DNA from 4 places in the Paenibacillus sp. 2RAB27 genome. Region 3 is predicted to be linked to each of the others. Evidence: riboswitches for the same ligand, from Rfam matches in the RefSeq annotation. Region 3 holds a riboswitch; each other region holds the start of a gene.
What was found. A riboswitch is a leader RNA that binds a small molecule or an ion and turns the genes downstream of it on or off. The one in region 3 is predicted to bind cyclic di-AMP.
Positions count from the first base shown of each region.

Region 1: linked by a shared signal. The riboswitch ahead of AB4114_RS33015 (CAP domain-containing protein) and the one ahead of AB4114_RS28605 (ubiquitin-like domain-containing protein) in region 3 are both predicted to bind cyclic di-AMP.
Region 2: linked by a shared signal. The riboswitch ahead of AB4114_RS23935 (hypothetical protein) and the one ahead of AB4114_RS28605 (ubiquitin-like domain-containing protein) in region 3 are both predicted to bind cyclic di-AMP.
Region 4: linked by a shared signal. The riboswitch ahead of AB4114_RS16395 (APC family permease) and the one ahead of AB4114_RS28605 (ubiquitin-like domain-containing protein) in region 3 are both predicted to bind cyclic di-AMP.

Region 1 is NZ_JBFRGR010000050.1:22,547-26,873, reverse strand. It holds gene AB4114_RS33030 (hypothetical protein) at 1-384, shown strand, start outside; gene AB4114_RS33025 (hypothetical protein) at 371-826, shown strand; gene AB4114_RS33020 (hypothetical protein) at 944-2,395, opposite strand; cyclic di-AMP (ydaO/yuaA leader) riboswitch at 2,564-2,698, shown strand; gene AB4114_RS33015 (CAP domain-containing protein) at 2,704-3,354, shown strand; gene AB4114_RS33010 (SRPBCC family protein) at 3,599-4,054, shown strand; gene AB4114_RS33005 (group-specific protein) at 4,084-4,327, shown strand, end outside.
Region 2 is NZ_JBFRGR010000020.1:88,405-92,731, forward strand. It holds gene ectB (diaminobutyrate--2-oxoglutarate transaminase) at 1-831, shown strand, start outside; gene AB4114_RS23920 (ectoine synthase) at 844-1,230, shown strand; gene thpD (ectoine hydroxylase) at 1,249-2,160, shown strand; partial or broken gene AB4114_RS23930 (DUF2179 domain-containing protein) at 2,223-2,497, shown strand; cyclic di-AMP (ydaO/yuaA leader) riboswitch at 2,503-2,663, shown strand; gene AB4114_RS23935 (hypothetical protein) at 2,725-3,141, shown strand; gene AB4114_RS23940 (glycine betaine uptake BCCT transporter) at 3,362-4,327, shown strand, end outside.
Region 3 is NZ_JBFRGR010000032.1:11,383-15,709, reverse strand. It holds gene rnmV (ribonuclease M5) at 1-319, opposite strand, end outside; gene AB4114_RS28605 (ubiquitin-like domain-containing protein) at 437-1,576, opposite strand; cyclic di-AMP (ydaO/yuaA leader) riboswitch at 1,857-2,050, opposite strand; gene AB4114_RS28600 (ABC transporter ATP-binding protein) at 2,334-3,077, shown strand; gene AB4114_RS28595 (ABC transporter permease) at 3,074-4,324, shown strand; gene AB4114_RS28590 (TatD family hydrolase) at 4,307-4,327, opposite strand, start outside.
Region 4 is NZ_JBFRGR010000010.1:142,551-146,877, reverse strand. It holds gene AB4114_RS16395 (APC family permease) at 1-1,720, opposite strand, end outside; cyclic di-AMP (ydaO/yuaA leader) riboswitch at 1,821-1,970, opposite strand; gene AB4114_RS16390 (GNAT family N-acetyltransferase) at 2,269-2,715, opposite strand; gene AB4114_RS16385 (MFS transporter) at 2,870-4,312, shown strand.

The DNA of each region.
Region 1 (4,327 bases), on a different contig from region 3:
ACGAATATTAGCTACAAGAGACCTGGGGCAGCTATGGTCTGTTCCTTTGTTTTTCCGGGACTCGGCCATTTATATAATAACCGAATTGCTTTAGGATTCTATTGGGTACTCTGGTGGTTTATTTATTTGACCATGTCGCGATCACACGAAGCTACTCTTTATCTGATACTTGGTAAGTTATCCAAATCGACTGCACTACTAAATCCACATTGGCTATTATTCATGCCGTCAGTCATTGGAGGCTCTGTGTATGACGCATTTATGACAGCGCAAGATCATAATCGACTTTTTCGTCTAGAGCAGAAGCAATACTTAGCAGAAAAGTATCCACATTTTCCATTACGTCTGTTTGAGAAGGAGAATGACCCGCATGCTGATCATTAGTACTTTTGAGCACTCGATAGAAGTGGAGGAAGCACTAGCCGTACTTGAACAGATGGGTCTAGCTCGTAATGAAATCATGGTTATCATGATGGAAAACTATATGGACATACCCGATCATAATTACAATTCAAATCCGAACAAGAAAGCGCTGGCCTTCGAGGTTGGTATGGCAACATCCACGGCATTCACTGTCATTGGGATTAGTTTCGGCTTCATATTGTATTGGGGGCCAATTATTTGGGGAGTTATTTGCGCTATTTGCGGATTTATTGTGGGGTATTGCCTCACACGCATCATACAAACGAAGCTACTTAAACATGTTATTCGCAAAAAAGAGCGATTACCCGAGCTTGCTGTCATTATCCAATGCCATGAGGAACGATTTAAAGAGGTACAGCATGTGTTGTGGGAATACCAAGCGCTATCCGTAGGCAAATTTTAAAAATAGAACATATGACAAGCTTGAGCTTTCAAGCTTATTTTTGCTGGATTGCACGAAAAAGCAAGAGGCTAATGGATATATCCACTAGCCTCTTGCTTTTTACTAACACGCGTATTTTCATTTCATTTTAGCTAATTCATAATCAAACCATGTTCCCATCTCACCCGTAGTCAGATTCTCTATCGTATTGTTGCGATGTTTAATGAAAATGTTTCTGTTCTTATCCAAATAATAGTCGCCAAAGACATAGTCGGATAACCGTTTTGTTTCTAATTTCGTATTCAGTTTGTACAGTCCAGCTGTATCTTGCACAGCATAATCCTTATTCGAGATGCCATTCAATACGATATAGAGGCTTCCATCGGTAGATGCAGGATTGGTCAATGAAAGATTAGTTATACCTAATGCATTGACATCCAATTCATGAAGCTTTTCATTTACCATGTGAAGCGTTCCTACTTGGTCTAGCAAGCCAACGCGGGCACTACCCGAAATATAGCCACTTCGACTAGGTAATTTAGCAGAAGCAATCCACACGGTACCATCTGGATTCGGGATGACGCGGTCTAGCTTTTGATTGAAATCTTCGAGTCGGGTCACGTTCCCATTTTGAATAAGAAATGTATAGGTCGTGCCATAATTTGGACCAATAGCGGCAATCGGCAAGGTCAGATTAACGGATATGATTACCCGTTGATCGCCAGCAGGAAATGCCGCGTACGTATGGACAGGTGCTCCCCAGGCTGCCGATTCCCATACATCGGAGTCTGTAAGTGTGTATACTTTTACATTACCGTAGTACAAATCGCGATCTTTACGCACTAACTKTATTGGTTTACCAGCTAATGGATGGGGAGAACTAGAAAGTCCTTTGAAGAATTGATCTTGTTCTTCATTGTTTTTCCATTCGATTTGATAGTTGTTTTTATCCATCTTAAGCATGGATTTTGCAGGGTCCGCGGAAAGCAGGGAGTAGAAATATAGTGAACTATCATCGTCACCGATGATGGAATAGATAGCATTTTGCCCACCGACTAGCGAAAGTCCTGCATCATCACCCCATTGGATGTCAATCTGAAGAAGATCATGGACGAATCGCCAAGTCAAAGGCATATAAATCACATCTTGATACGTTAGAAAAMGGTAGGGCTCTGTTTGATTATTGATTTCTACTTGATTCATCGTAATTGGCACATCGGAAATTTGGACAGAGTAACTGCTTGCATTACTTTTGGTTGTCAGATCCTGTTCAAGCGGGTTTTGATGAATGGGTGGAGGGAAATTCCGATTTGACCAAATCTGCAATCCATCGGATTCACTCCAGTTGTATTCAATGCCGAGCGTTTGGAAATTGTTCCATGTCATGGGTAGGTAAGTGATGTCTTTATACACCAGAAACGGGTATTGGCTATGGGTAATATCCATGTCTTGACCATTGATTTGAATTGGAAAATAGGGCAGAGATGCCTTCACAGATACGCTTGCTGAAGCTTGCATGGGAAGTAACGGTAACAATCCGCTCATCAATCCGAGAATGACAATCGAGCATTTTATAGCAAATTTCTTCAAAACCATCACCCTTTTCTAAGTTAGTATTGCTACTGATTAGACGCGGGATGGTGAGAAAAGTTGTATGAATAAAGGAGGATATATCCAGATCGTGTTGTTGATGGTAAATTTTGAGTCATGATCTCACTGAATTCCCATGTTACAATCGTTGAGATCCATGCTGGATCAAAACTTAGAAGGCCGAAGCTTTTTTGAAGCACGGGGGAACCAATCTTTGGGGTGAAGTCGCGTTATGCGCGGCCGGGTGATTACTCTTTGATCCGAATCCGACAGCTAACCTCGCAGGCCGCGAAAAGGAGAGGTTTATAGTGAAACGTTACAAGAAGCTTGTAGTTACAGGAGCACTAGGTTTGACCGTCTTGATGGGGGCGAACTCAGCATTTGCTGCTACGGGAACGCACACGGTAGCAGGCAACGATACCATGTGGTTAATCTCGAAAAAATATGGCGTCAGCCTTACTTCGCTGATCAAGGCGAATCCGCAAGTATCCAACCCGAACGTGATTTGGTCGGGCATGAAGCTCAACATCCCAGGAAGCACGGGTACAACTGTTGCGACTAAACCACAGGTTACGCCAGCACCTACGCAATCCACTTTCGCTAGCCAAGTGGTTACCTTAGTCAACCAGGAGAGAACGAAGGCTGGATTGAAGCCTTTGACCAGCAATAGCGCACTTACCGCGATGGCACTGGATAAAGCGAAAGACATGTACAATAACGGCTATTTCGATCATACATCGCCAACTTACGGGTCACCTTTTGATATGATGAGCTCCTATGGCATCTCTTATTCCTACGCGGGTGAAAACATCGCCAAAGGTCAACAAACGCCTGATGCTGTCATGACAGCATGGATGAATAGTTCAGGTCATAGAGCGAATATTTTGAGTCCGAACTATACCCAAATTGGCGTGGGTTATTACAACGGTGAGTGGGTACAGGAATTTATAAGTAATTAAGTTAAGTTACGTGATAATCGTGGATTGTGGCAGTCTCCCTTGGGAGGCTGTTTTTTGTATTAACGCTTCAGTGTGGGTCACCTGTACTGCGAAGGGGAACTACGTTCCGCAACAATGGATAAAATCCAATAAATCCAACCTACTAATTGTATGTGATGGTATTATATATCATATGGATCGGCAAGGATCGTATTATGTAGCTGAAAATCTAAATTGATACAGAAAGAATATTGAGGTGCATCCKGTGATTAAGATTTTCACAGAAATCGAAATAAAAGCATCTATTGATGTTTGCTTTGACATGGCAACGAATATTGATATACATACGCGGACTGTTTGGCCACATACCAAGGAACGAGCGATAGCTGGAACGACAACAGGCATGATTAGTGGAGGGGATACAGTTACTTTTGAGGCGAGACATTTCTTCATTAGGCAAAAACACAAGTCACTCATATCGAATTATGCTCGGCCTTACCGCTTTGTTGATGAGATGTTGCAGGGTACGTTTAAAAGTATGAGGCATGAGCACGAATTTATCGATTTAGGTAATAAAACTTTGATGAAAGATACATTAACTTTTGAGGCCCCGCTGGGCTGGGTCGGATGGATCGTTGAGAGGGTTGTGTTGAGGAGATATATGACACGATTTTTGAACTATCGGAATGAGCAGTTGAAAATTTTAGCTGAGCAAAAGTAAGTAGGGAGAAGAGAAGAGAGGGGATCCAATTGAAATTCTATCTTGCATCCAGTTTCAAAAACATCGACAATGTCCGATATGTTGCGAAGCAGTTGAAGTCTATGGGATATCTTCAAACATACGATTGGACGATGCATACAGGTATCGATTCACTTCAAGAGCTCGCGGCGATTGGTGCGAAAGAGAAAGAAGCCGTATTGCGTGCAGATCTCTTCATCATCATGTTGCCAGCGGGTAAGGGAAGCCATGTTGAGTTAGGACTAGCTCTCGGAG
Region 2 (4,327 bases), on a different contig from region 3:
AATAAATTCAAGCGAAGAGGTGCAGGTGTTCCCTTACATCATACGGTATCTATGCCATATGACGGCTATATGGGTGATGGCGTCGACACGATTGAATACATGAAGAATTACATTCAAGACACGGGAAGCGGCGTATCGCTGCCGGCTGCGATCATCGTGGAAACGATTCAAGGTGAAGGCGGAATCAACGAGGCGAGCATTTCATGGTTGCGCAGTCTTGAGACGTTATGTAAAGAGCAAGGTATTCTACTCATCGTCGATGATGTACAGATGGGTTGTGGAAGAACAGGAACCTTTTTCAGCTTCGAAGAGGCGGGAATTAAACCGGATATTATCTGTCTGTCTAAGTCCATTGGTGGTTATGGATTGCCAATGGCGTTGACACTGATTCGACCTGAACTGGATATTTGGGAACCTGGTGAACATAATGGCACCTTCCGGGGCAACAATTTAGCCTTCATAACAGCCTCGGAAGCACTTCGTTATTGGGAAAATGAGCAATTCTCTATGAGCATTCTGGAGAAAGGCAGGCTGTTAAATAGCTGTCTGCAAGAAATGGTAGCCTCTTACCCACAATTAAAAGGGAAGGTCAGAGGAAGAGGGCTTATGCAAGGTATTGTCTTCGAAGTTAGTGGCCTAGCAGAGAGAATATGTGAACGTGCCTTCTCGAAGGGACTGATCATGGAAACCTCTGGAACCGACAGTGAAGTTGCCAAAATCATGCCACCGTTAATCATTGATGAAGCAGGCTTAGTCCAAGGATTGGACATTTTACGAGAAAGTATGGAAGAAATTTATACAGAATTAAAGTTGACAAGTAAACAGGCATAGGAGGAGCAGGCAATGATAGTAAGACAACTTGCCGAGAGAGTCGGCACTGAATTCCATGTAGATACAGAAACTTGGTATAGTACACGATTGCTTGTGAAAAGTGACCAGGTAGGCTTCTCTTTGCACGATACGACGATTAAAGCCGGTACTGAAACAGAGATATGGTACAAACATCATGTTGAAGCCGTGTACTGTATTCAAGGAGACGGTGAGATTGAAGTCCTCGAAAGCAAAGAGATTTATCCCATTTCCGAAGGAACCCTCTATGTCTTAAACGGTCATGAGAAACATCTGCTGCGCGGTAGAACGGATATGCGTATGATTTGTGTGTTTAATCCGCCTACAACAGGCCGAGAAGTTCATGATGCTGAAGGGACATACCCGTTAGACCAAATCTAATAAGGAGAGTGGCAATCCATGTTGACATCCAAGGGGCAAATTACGGTGAATCGATCGAGCATGCAAGACAGCTATCCATCAAGAATCTATCAGGAGCCAAAGCTACTGGAGCGGCAGGATCTGGTGGTTTATAACCCTACAATTAATCAGACAGAAATTAGTAAGGAGCAGCTTACATTTTACGAGGAAAATGGTTATTTGTTCTTGGAATCCTTTTTTACCGAGGAGCAGGTTCAATTTTGGAAGCAAGAGCTAGCAAGACTTTGGGAGCAAAGTAAAGAAGTGCAGAAGCCTGAAGTGATCAGAGAACCAGGGAATGATGAAATTAGATCCATATTCGCTGTGCATCGTGATGACGAAGTGTTCAAACAAATGGCTTCGGATCAACGTATACAAGACATCGTTAGTCAAATTTTGGGTAGCCAACCCTATATCCATCAATCCAGAATTAATTTTAAACAAGGATTTACAGGTAAAGAGTTTTATTGGCATTCGGATTTTGAAACTTGGCATGTGGAAGATGGGATGCCGAGAATGCGAGCGCTTAGCTGTTCAATTGCGTTAGAAGATAATCATGCCAATAACGGTCCCCTTATGGTTATACCTGGCTCACATCGTACATTTGTTTCCTGTGTAGGGGAAACGCCGGATGAGAATTATAAATCCTCGCTTCGCCGTCAAGAATATGGGGTTCCTGACCAAGAGAGTCTAAAACAGCTTGCCAAACAAGGCGGTATTGTTGCACCTACGGGTAAAGCTGGCTCCATCCTCCTATTCGATTGTAATTTAATGCACGGTTCAAATAGTAATATTACCCCAGATCCGCGCAGCAATGTTTTCATTGTATATAATAGTGTGCTGAATAAACTCAATGCTCCTTACTCAGGTAAGGGACCTAGACCAGATTATATCGCTGAACGCTTATCATGACATGATGTTTAAGGATCTTCCTAGTGGAGGGTCCTCATCGGTAATCAAAGAGGTGAAGCGGCGTGTTATCCATATTAGGCAGCATTCTAGCGATTCAAATCGTCTATGTTTCTTGTTTCACACTCCGTATGATCCTGACTTTAAAAGGTGAGAAGTATACAGCCGCTGCGATTAGTATGATAGAAGAGAACGATTGGTTTTGGAAGTATTGGCTCGAAGAAAAAATGAAAAGTTTTTGTACGCCTGCATTCGCAACGTAGATTCGAAAGCGTTCATCATTACGCTGGAACCAAAGAGCTTGCATGGTGGCTTTTGGTTGAAAATGATTCGGAAATAAGCAGGCATGAGTAAGCGCTGAGTCTTGCACGAGGCAAGAGCGGGGGAACCAAGTAAGCAGGTGTATGGCAGCATGCACAGTTGGGGTGAATCTCAGATGTATTGAGTAGGGCTATTCTCAGGTCCGAATCCGACAGCTAACTTCGTAAGCGTAATTGTGTAGAGGTAACGAGGAGGAGTGTGGCTTAAAGGCTAATTTTCGTTGCCTCTCAAAGGGGGAAAAGTAAAATGAAAAACAAGGAAGAATCCAATTCATCTGAGTATGTACTGGTCAATGCTCCGAACCGAGCGGGAAAAGATTTCATTCATCTATTACGTTCAAAAGGCATTCAATATTATGCACTCACGAACAATAAGTATGGAAAGAAAAAGCTGGAAGCTATGGGTGTGGATTCGATTATTATGGTTGACACCGAAGATGCCGCGACTTGGGTGCTCCCTGATATCCAAATAAGTAAAGTTTATTTATTTGAAATTAGTTTTAATCTATGCAGCAGGTATATTCAAATTTGTAAAGAGTGGGGCTCTGAGTCGATACACGTTGTAACAAAAGGGGATAAGTCAAGGAGTGCATATAGAGGCCTGGGTGCTAACCAATTTACGTACATAAACACGAACAATGAGGTATCATCTCTTTTGCCTTAAAGGTAGGTCGATACATTTCCTAAGTTGTTTATGGAAACTTGTAGAGTTTAAATAGAAGAGAGTAAAAAGTAAGAGTTCATCAAACCACAACTATGTGTTTAAAGCTGTGGTTTGATGGGCTATATTTTGTTTCGGATCAGATGAAATGGCATATTAATGCATTATATTTCCTAATTAGGTAATGATTAATATAAAATAGTATATAGGGATGGTTATAAAAATGGTTTTGTATATTTCAATTGTTATTATTTTGGCTTTTGTTTTATGGGGAGCTCTTGCCCCTAATAAGCTGGCTGATTCCGCGACTTCACTCTTCGACTTTTCGATTAATAATTTTGGATGGTTTTTCTTAATTTCAACGTTTGGTATCTTACTCTTTGCTTTCTATCTTGCGTTTAGTAAGTACGGAAGGATTAAACTGGGTAAAGATGAAGATGAACCTGAATATTCAACAGCAACTTGGTTCGCTATGTTGTTTAGTGCCGGAATGGGGATTGGGCTTGTTTTTTGGGGGGTGTCTGAGCCATTATCCCATTTTTTATCACCACCTGAGGGAGCTTCTGTAGCATCCATAGAAGCTGCACGACTAGCCATGCGTTATTCCTTTTTCCATTGGGGAGTTCATCCATGGGCAATCTACACCATCATTTCGCTAGCCTTAGCTTACTTTCAATTCCGGAAAGGTAAGAGGGGGCTAATTAGCGCCGTCTTTTCACCCATTCTTGGCAAGATATCAGAGGGATGGGTTGGAGGTGTGATAGATACACTTGCCATCATTGCTACTGTATTTGGTGTTGCCACCTCGCTTGGTTTAGGTGCACTTCAGATTAATGGCGGATTAAATCATATGTTCGGTATTTCAATAAGTCCATTTGTTCAAGTGGTCATTATTGCAGTGGTTACGGTTTTATTCTTGCTCTCGGCCACGACAGGCTTGGACAAAGGGATCCGAATATTGAGCAATACCAATTTAATTATAGCCGTCTTGCTAATGACTTTCGTATTTGTAGTTGGCCCTACCTCCTTCATTCTGGATTTATTTACTTCTACTTTAGGGGGATATTTGCAAAATATTGTGTACATGAGCCTACGAATGACTCCGTTTACACAGGGAACCTGGGTTGGTGTCTGGACGTTATTTTATTGGGCATGGTGGATAGCTTGGGGTCCTTTTGTCGGTACTTTT
Region 3 (4,327 bases):
GGCTCTGCAGCGCCTGACGGATCGTCTCCGGCGTCGCGTTCTCGACACCGATGTCGCCCTTATACGCCGCTTGCTCCTGCGTAATGAAGGCATGCTTGCAGCCAGGTACCTTCGCTGCCACGATTTTGCGTATCCGTTCCCCTGCGTGATCCGGATCCGTGAATATAATGACGCCTCTGCGCTGCTGAGCCAACGCAATCCGCTTCAGTACGGCTTGTCCGATGGCAGAACCGCCTGTTTCAATGGTATCCGCCTGCACAGCCCGTTTGATTGCAGCTGTATCGTCCTTGCCTTCCACAACGATCATTTCTTTTATCATCACCGTTTTCCTTCCCCAGTACGCAGAAAAAGAAGAGGGGTCTCCTCTTCTTTCGCGCAGGCAGATGCCAAGCTACGTGTATTTAGTAGTGTTCCCGTCAAAACTACCGTTTACACGTTAGTTTTGGGACGGTTTTGTAGGGCCAACCACATACACAGTGTACCCTTGCTTCGTGCCAAATTTATTCGCATAGCCGTGATCTTCATAGTACACATCGATCATTTGGCCTTTCACGCCGCTTCCAATATCCTCAGCACGACGGAAACCAATCCCTTCGATGTATACCCACCAACCTAGCGGAATAACCTTCGGATCGACAGCAATTGTACGCCCTTCAGTCACCGTAGTACCTGTGTAGGTCTTACCATAACCCGAGGAGCCCTCAGTTTTGCCTGTCGAAGCAACATCCGCTGAATAAGCCGTCAGCTTCACGTTTTTGAGAATTTGTTTGTAGCCGAAGGTCACACCGTTCTTGGAAACCTCATCCACACTCGGTGAAGAGGCGGAGAGAACAACCACAGGATTTTTCGTGCCTACGGAAACTACTTTCTTAATGCTTTCTGTTTGTACTTCTTCACCCACAACTGCTTCCGCGACTAAAACACCGTCCTCGAAAGTCTTTTCTTTCTTCTTGACCAAAACGCCTTCTTTACCTTCTTGGACCACTTGCTCTTTCCCTTTAAGTAAAGATGCGTCATTCTTTTTCTCTGTCTCGAATGCGATCGGTTCAGAGACTTCCTCCGTCTCTTTTTTCACACGGACGATCTTGATTTCATCGCCAGTGGTAAGAGCGGACGTCGGTTCGGGAGAAATACGATCGTTCTCCCCAAGTGCAATATGTAAACGTTGCAATGCACTTTCTACCGTTCTTGCAGTTGTGTAAACAGTGGTGGTCTTTCCATCAGCAGTCAATTGAATCGGTGAAGCATGCTCGATAACAATTTTGTCTCCACCCTTGAGCTTGGTCGTGAGTGAAGCTGAAATTTCATCGTGCTCACCAATCGTTATGGCTTGTTCATCCAGTAGGCGTTGCAGGACCCATTGCTTCGTGTGCACAATAGTTTCTTGTCCATTAACAACCACGGATACGCTCTTGGTAGCCGTTCCGTACAACAACACCAAAAACATGAAAGTCATTGCGATTGAGATTATAGCTAGGCTTAAAATCAAACGCAAGTTTTCATGCTTCCATCGCAATGCGAAGGACATGCTGGATGATCGTTTTACATGGGTCTCGCTAATTGAGATACTGCCCACTTCTTCGGTCCTCCTTCAAAGCCTCGCCGCCAGGTTACAGCATGATTAATTTGACGCGACTAAGGTTTTTAGTTTAACTTAATGCTCGCCATCATCAGCAAGTTACTTCGCTGAATCTGGTCGTCCCCCCCTTTTACCTATTCATCATCCTATGAATTCCGGGTTATTTTATGTCTTCTGATCTGTGTAGAACCCTGTATGTGGACAAAAAGCCAGCAAGAAGAGGACTCTTCTCGCTGGCTTAGTTTGCATAATGAAATACAAATAGCACGCACGACAATCGTTACCTCTCTTACGCTTACGAGGTTAGCTGACGGATTCGGACGTGAGAGTCGCCCTACGTAAACGCAAACTGCTTGTTTGACGTCTATGATTCACCCCTGTTACTCTCTGCTTACTTAACCGCATTGGTATGCTCATTAAGCTTGCAGTGGTTCCCCCGTTTCCACATTTGGAACTCAGCGAATGGAAAATTGGCAAATTGGATATTAAGTTATTATGAAAAGTATATTACGCTGTTAATCTCAACCTGTAAAGGGATTAACACCCGTTAAAAAGGGCTAAATCGCCTAAATTTCGATTATTTTTCATATATAACCCACTTATATCTACATGTGTCTAACTTTAACGTACGTATACGCGATTTTTCAGTGTATAATGGTCAAAACTAGGCTAAAAATGCAATTTTGTTTATAATGATTCTGGAAGTATTTGAATGAATAATACCAAAAATTTGCTATTTAGGGAGGCAATTGAGATGGGTCCCATCTTGCAAGTAAACGCTTTATTCGGTGGATATTTACCCAACAAACCCGTTCTTCATAACCTTTCCTTCTCGATCCGTCAAGGTGAAATGATGGGGCTAATTGGACTTAATGGTGCAGGGAAAAGTACCACCATCAAAAATATTCTTGGGCTGCTTCAGCCACAAAAAGGGTCCATTCGCATTAACGGTTTAACGTTGGCCGAAAATCCGCTACCTTACCGAGCAACATACGCTTATGTGCCTGAAAGTCCAGAGTTATACGAAGAACTTACGATTCGCGAACACCTCGAGCTAACAGCGATGGCTTACGGTATTTCTAAAGCGGATTATGAAACCCGTTCTCGATCCTTATTAGAGCAGTTTCAAATGAAAGACAAGCTGAATAGCTTCGCAAGTCATTTATCCAAAGGGATGAAACAGAAGGTCATGATCATGAATGCCTTCCTGATCGAACCTTCTTTATATATTATCGATGAACCATTTCTCGGACTCGATCCTTTAGCCATACGTTCCTTGCTTGATCTCATGGTTCAAATGAAGAAAAAAGGTGCATCCTTTCTCATTTCCTCACACATTTTGTCTACAATTGAAAAATATTGCGATGCTTATGTCGTTCTCCACAAAGGGCACATGGTGGCTCAGGGAGATTTAGTCGAATTACGCGCCCAGACGGCGCTGCCTCAGGCGTCATTAGACGACATCTTCTACAAGCTCGTTCAAGGAGACAAGGCATGAGTCACTTAACCGATAGTACGCCTGCATTTAATACACATGCATTATGGAAGCAGCGTTTTCAACATTATTGGAAGGAATCCATGGGATATTGGCAGTATGCCGCACGCAGCAACTTTATCGGCTTTTTGTTGTTTCTTGTCATCGTTTCTTCCTATTATTATGCAAAAACATTACAGCGTCTTCCGACAGATTATCCGTACCTATGGATCGTGTTGCTCGTGCTTGTTCCACTCGTCGCTTCAAGCTCCATTCGAACGCTGACTCGCAGTGCCGATCGGATGTTTCTATTGCGGATTGAACATGAAATGGGCACCTATTTCCGAAGCAGCTTTTTGTATAGTTTATCACTTCAGGCTGTTTGGTTATTTCTCGGATGGGTCGCAGTAAAACCCCTATATAAACACTGTCTAGGTACTGATGCACAGCCATTTCTTCTCATATTCGCTCTATTACTTCTATTAAAAGTAGCGAACCTATTAGCGAGTTGGCAGGAAGGCAGATTTGCCGCTGAACGAACTCGATTCGTATCTGTTTGTTTTCGATGGGTGGCATCACTTGCCTTAATAACGATCCAGTTTCACTATAGCAGTTTATGGGCAAGTGTAGCTGCCATGCTTCTTGTATTCATTTGGCTGATTGCCTTCCGATCCGTGGGTAAATATGTGATCGGATGGGACTATCTGATTGCCAAAGAGAAGCAGCAGCAAGCAAGACTCTATGCTTTCTTCAACTGGTTCGTGGATGTACCTCAATTGCCAACGCGAATAGCCCGCCGAGGTTGGATCAGCGGGATTACCCGAACGATTCCATTTCGACAGGATTCGGCGTTTCTCTACTTATATATGAAGACCTTGTTGCGCACCGAGATGTTCGCCATTGTGCTACGTCTGACTGTGATTGGCATCTTAGCCCTGGCCGTTGCAGATTCCACGACTGCGCGCAGCGTCATCCTACTCATTGCGCTTGTCATCTCGATGGTTCAGCTTACTTCATTGGAGCGTGCACATCGCTATACGTTTTGGCTCCATATGTATCCATTGGAACCTAAAACCAGAGCAGGTTCGCTAGCCTTCATCATCTGGCTAACCCTCTTACTAGAGCTTGTGATCCTAACGATTCCATTCATGATGGGAACCCCCATCCTGTATATCGTAGTCCCCTTGCTCAGTCTTGCCTTTATTTCTTTCGCATGCGGCGTTGTCCTACGCCGGAAGTTCAAGAAAAACGCCTTACTTGAGGCCGAGTAACCG
Region 4 (4,327 bases), on a different contig from region 3:
GCATGAATTGCGGGAGAATAACCATGATCGACTGCTTCTCCGACATATGAGTGTCGATGCGATCAATGAATTCAGCCAGCGGCTTCAGAATCGTTCTGTAGCGTGATTTGAACACTACGAGTCGAACACCTGGATCCCAGATCTGCCACTTCTCCTGCATCGATTCTTCGTCCTCATCCGAGAAGGAGACATAGAACGCGATGACGTTAGGCGAGAGCGATTTGGCATAGTTCAGGGTCTGCTCTACCGCTTTGTGAATCCCAGCCACAGGCACGATAATGACCGGCTCTTTGGTACATACACGGTCTTGTGTGATATCGATCCGCAACTGTTTGGCTACGTCGTCGTAATGGTGACTAATTTTCGTAATGAGCCAGAGGAGGATCGGTGTAATGATAATGACAATCCAAGCACCCTCGCTGAATTTGGTAACGGAGAAAATGATAAGAACTACTAGGGAGACGATACCGCCCAGCCCGTTGATGATCAGCTTCCCAATCCAGCCAGATACGCGCTCTTTGAGCCATTTCCGAACCAACCCCGTCTGAGCAAGTGTAAAAGATAAAAACACGCCAATCGCATAAAGCGGAATAAGTGCATCGGTTTTACCTTTAAAGCCAATCAATAGCAGGCTGGCTAATACGCCTAGCGTAATAATGCCATAGTGATACGAAAGCCGATCCCCACGGAAGGAGAACATGCGCGGGAAGTTTTTGTCTTGGGCCATGATGGACGCCAAGATCGGGAAGCCATTGAAGCTTGTATTCGCAGCGAGCACCAAGATGAGCATGGTCGCGATTTGCGTCGCGTAGTACATAACGCCTCGGCCAAAGGCCTGCTCCGTCACCATCGAAAGAACCGATGTATGACCGTTATGATCCGGTGCCACCCCATACCCTAAGGCAATCAGTGTTACACCACCGAACACGATGGCCAACAAGCCGCCTAGAGAGAGGAGTGTTCGTTTGGCATTATTGACAGATGGCGTTCTAAAATGCGGTACGGCATCAGAGATCGCTTCGATCCCCGTTACAGCTGAACAACCGGACGAGAACGCTTTGAGAAGTACGAATAGGGTTAATGAGTTCGTCGCTGAGCTTGGTGCGAATTCGATCGCATGCGTATTCATAGATCCTGTCAGTAAATCGAAAATACCTTTACCCACTAACAACAAGATACAAAGAATAAAAAAGTACGTTGGAATCGCGAATACCGTTCCTGATTCGGAAGTACCTCGCAAGTTCAGCCAGACCATAATCCAAACCAGTAAGATGGTCAGCGGAACAATGTACGGTACAGCCGATGGAAATGCCGAGGTAATTGCCTGGACACCAGCCGATATCGAAACGGCTACGGTTAAGGTATAGTCGATTAGCAGAGAGACACCGGTAAGACGTCCCCACACCATGCCTAAATTTTCTTTCGTCACCATATAGGCGCCGCCGCCCATCGGGTACGCTTCGATCACCTGTCTATAGCTCAACACGAGCAGTAGAATCAAAGCAATAATCGAAACCGCAATCGGCAACGAGAAGGCAAAAGCTGCAACCCCCACTGTCGCGAGCTCTAACAGAATTTGCTCCGTCCCATACGATACGGATGATAAGGCATCTGACGACAAGATAGGGAGGGCTTTCCAGACAGGCATTTTCTCCGACTCAATCTCACTCGACTTTAGCGGCTTACCGAACACAATTTTTTTCAATGAATCACTTGTCATTTCGCCGTTGTTCCTCCAATTAAAGCCATATCAATACTATATTTTTGAAAAATGGACGCAAAAAAACACAAGGATCGACCTTGTGTTTTGAACACACGTTCTCCTTTCTCACGTTCGCTTACGAGGTTAGCTGCCGGGTTCGGGCCGCGAGAAATCTGCCCTAAAAGGTACTGAATCCGTACCGTTATTCACCCCATGTTACTCGTGGTTCCCCCGCTTTTCTTAAAAGAAAATTAAGCGAAATATTCAACTGTTCATGTACGTGTTGAATACTACTCTCTTCTACCAACATAGTAAAGGAGGGAAAAAACGTAAAAAGCACTCTCCGACCTCACGTTTCACCCGATAATTCGCTTACAATTACCTGATTCGTTGATTATCTTCCATTCTCGTAGCTAATCAGGGTATTTTGACTAAACAACAAGTTTGCAATCCATCAAAGTTGCTAGTTCGTGCGAATATTACGTTGGATGATGAGGTTTTTCACTTTAGGGCACTACCATTGTAGCGTGGTTGACTGAAACCGAGTTATTTAACAACCGCTTCCTTTAAATAATCGTGTAGTTGACCCAATCCACGCGAGTTCCGCCCATTTTGTCAAAAAACTGTTGTGCACGATGATTGTCTGGCGCGGTGATCCATGACATGTAGGCATAGCCGTTTTCCTTGGAGTAGGTTTGGCACTTCTGGAACAAGTCTTCTTCTGCAGCGGTCCCCCGGTAAGACTCGAGAAGGAAGAGGTCATTCATGATCGTAATGGGATTTGCCTTCATCGTACTACAAGAAAAATACAAGGTCGCAAAGCCGACGAGTTCTCCCTCTTGGTCGACAACAAACTGTATACCGCCTTGTTCCTGAAGCAAGTTTCTAATCAGTCGATGAATAGAAGTTATCAGCGGCTGTGGCTTCTTATAAAAGCCTACAATATAGGCACACATCAACTCTGTTAATGCCTCCAAATCTTCAAGTTCCACTTTTCTTATCACGTGTCCCATTGTATTCCTCCATGTGTTTTATGAATAATAATACAATTATATGTATAAACATTCAACAATTTACTAATTTAATACAAGCCAATTCATTGACACACCCTACCCGCCATGATAAACTGTCACAAAATATATTATAGTTTAGATCGGAAGGTGTACCATGTCAGACAACGCAACCTCTTCAGCTCAAGGAACAACACACGCTCAACCTGAGATGCCTGGCCGCTTACGAGAAACGCCTGTCTCCTGGTTGCTCTGTTTTACAATTGTACTTGTTATCATGAACACGATGATGTTCAATCTGGCACTGCCCAAAATTTCCGTACAATTCGAGCTCAGTCCTTCAACGGCATCGTGGATTGTTACGGGGTATTCAATCATTTTCGCCATCGCATCGATCACCTACAGCCGCTTGTCCGACTTCGTGCCTATTCGCAGGCTCTACGTCATTGCCCTGCTCTCGCTAGGCGGCGCCTCCATTCTAGGGTTGTTCACGGACAGCTTCGGACTGTTGCTATTTACGCGGTTGATTCAAGCATCCGGCGCAGGTGCGATCCCTTCGCTTGGTATCGTACTCGTAACCCGCTACATTCCGTTGTCTCGTAGAGGCAGAGCCATGTCGCTCATCCTTTCCGCGGCTTCTCTTGGCTTGGGACTAGGTCCCGTCGCAGGGGGATCCATCGTTCAGTATTTGGGCTGGCATTTCCTGTTCGTCATTACAGCGGTAACGCTGCTGCTAATTCCTATCTTTCTCATCCTGCTGCCAAAAGAAAAACCAGAAAGCGGCTCGTTCGATTTCATCGGAGCTCTGCTCCTCGGGATTGGGACGACGGGGTTGCTGCTCTTCCTTACGTCTAAGAGTCTGATCGCACTCCTAGCAGGCGTCATCGCGATTGTCCTATTCACTCTGCGCATTCGCCGAGCCTCACAACCGTTCGTGCTGCCTGCCCTATTCGGCGACAGACCCTATATGGCGCTCAGCGCAATCGGCGTGTTTTCCTATATGATCAGCTTTGGCTTCTTGTTCCTTGCGCCACAGATGCTTGCGCGGGTTTTCGGCTTAGCTCCGCTTACTTCGGGACTATTGCTCTTCCCTGGCGCTTTGTTGGCTATGCTCGTCTCCAATCGCGTGGGTCGCATCATTGACCGCTATGGGAATACGGCGTTACTCCGCTACGTACCATGGTTGATGCTAGTTTCAACCGTAGGGCTTGCCCTGACTGCAAGCTATTCCTCTTACTGGATTGCTGCACTCTACATCCTGGTCAGCATCAGCTTTACGACACTTTCCAGTGCTGTATCCAATGAGCTCTCCCGGCAATTGACCACAGATCGCATCGGCTCGGGCATGGGCTTGTTCCAATTGTTGCAATTTTTCAGCGGCGCGTTCGCCGTTGCGCTCTCGGGAAGCGCACTGGTCTGGCAAAAAGCCCTGCCGCTCGAACGTGCTTTTGACAACCTCATCTGGGGGATGGCGGTGGTTGCGCTTATAACGATAGGAAGCTCGATTCTATACAGAAGCTATGCAAAAAAGAGGCTTACGGGACTCGTCACAACGGATTCGGTAGGAAGCCCAGTTGTGGCTGCAACCGCAACTGAATAAAAGCATAAACGCGCA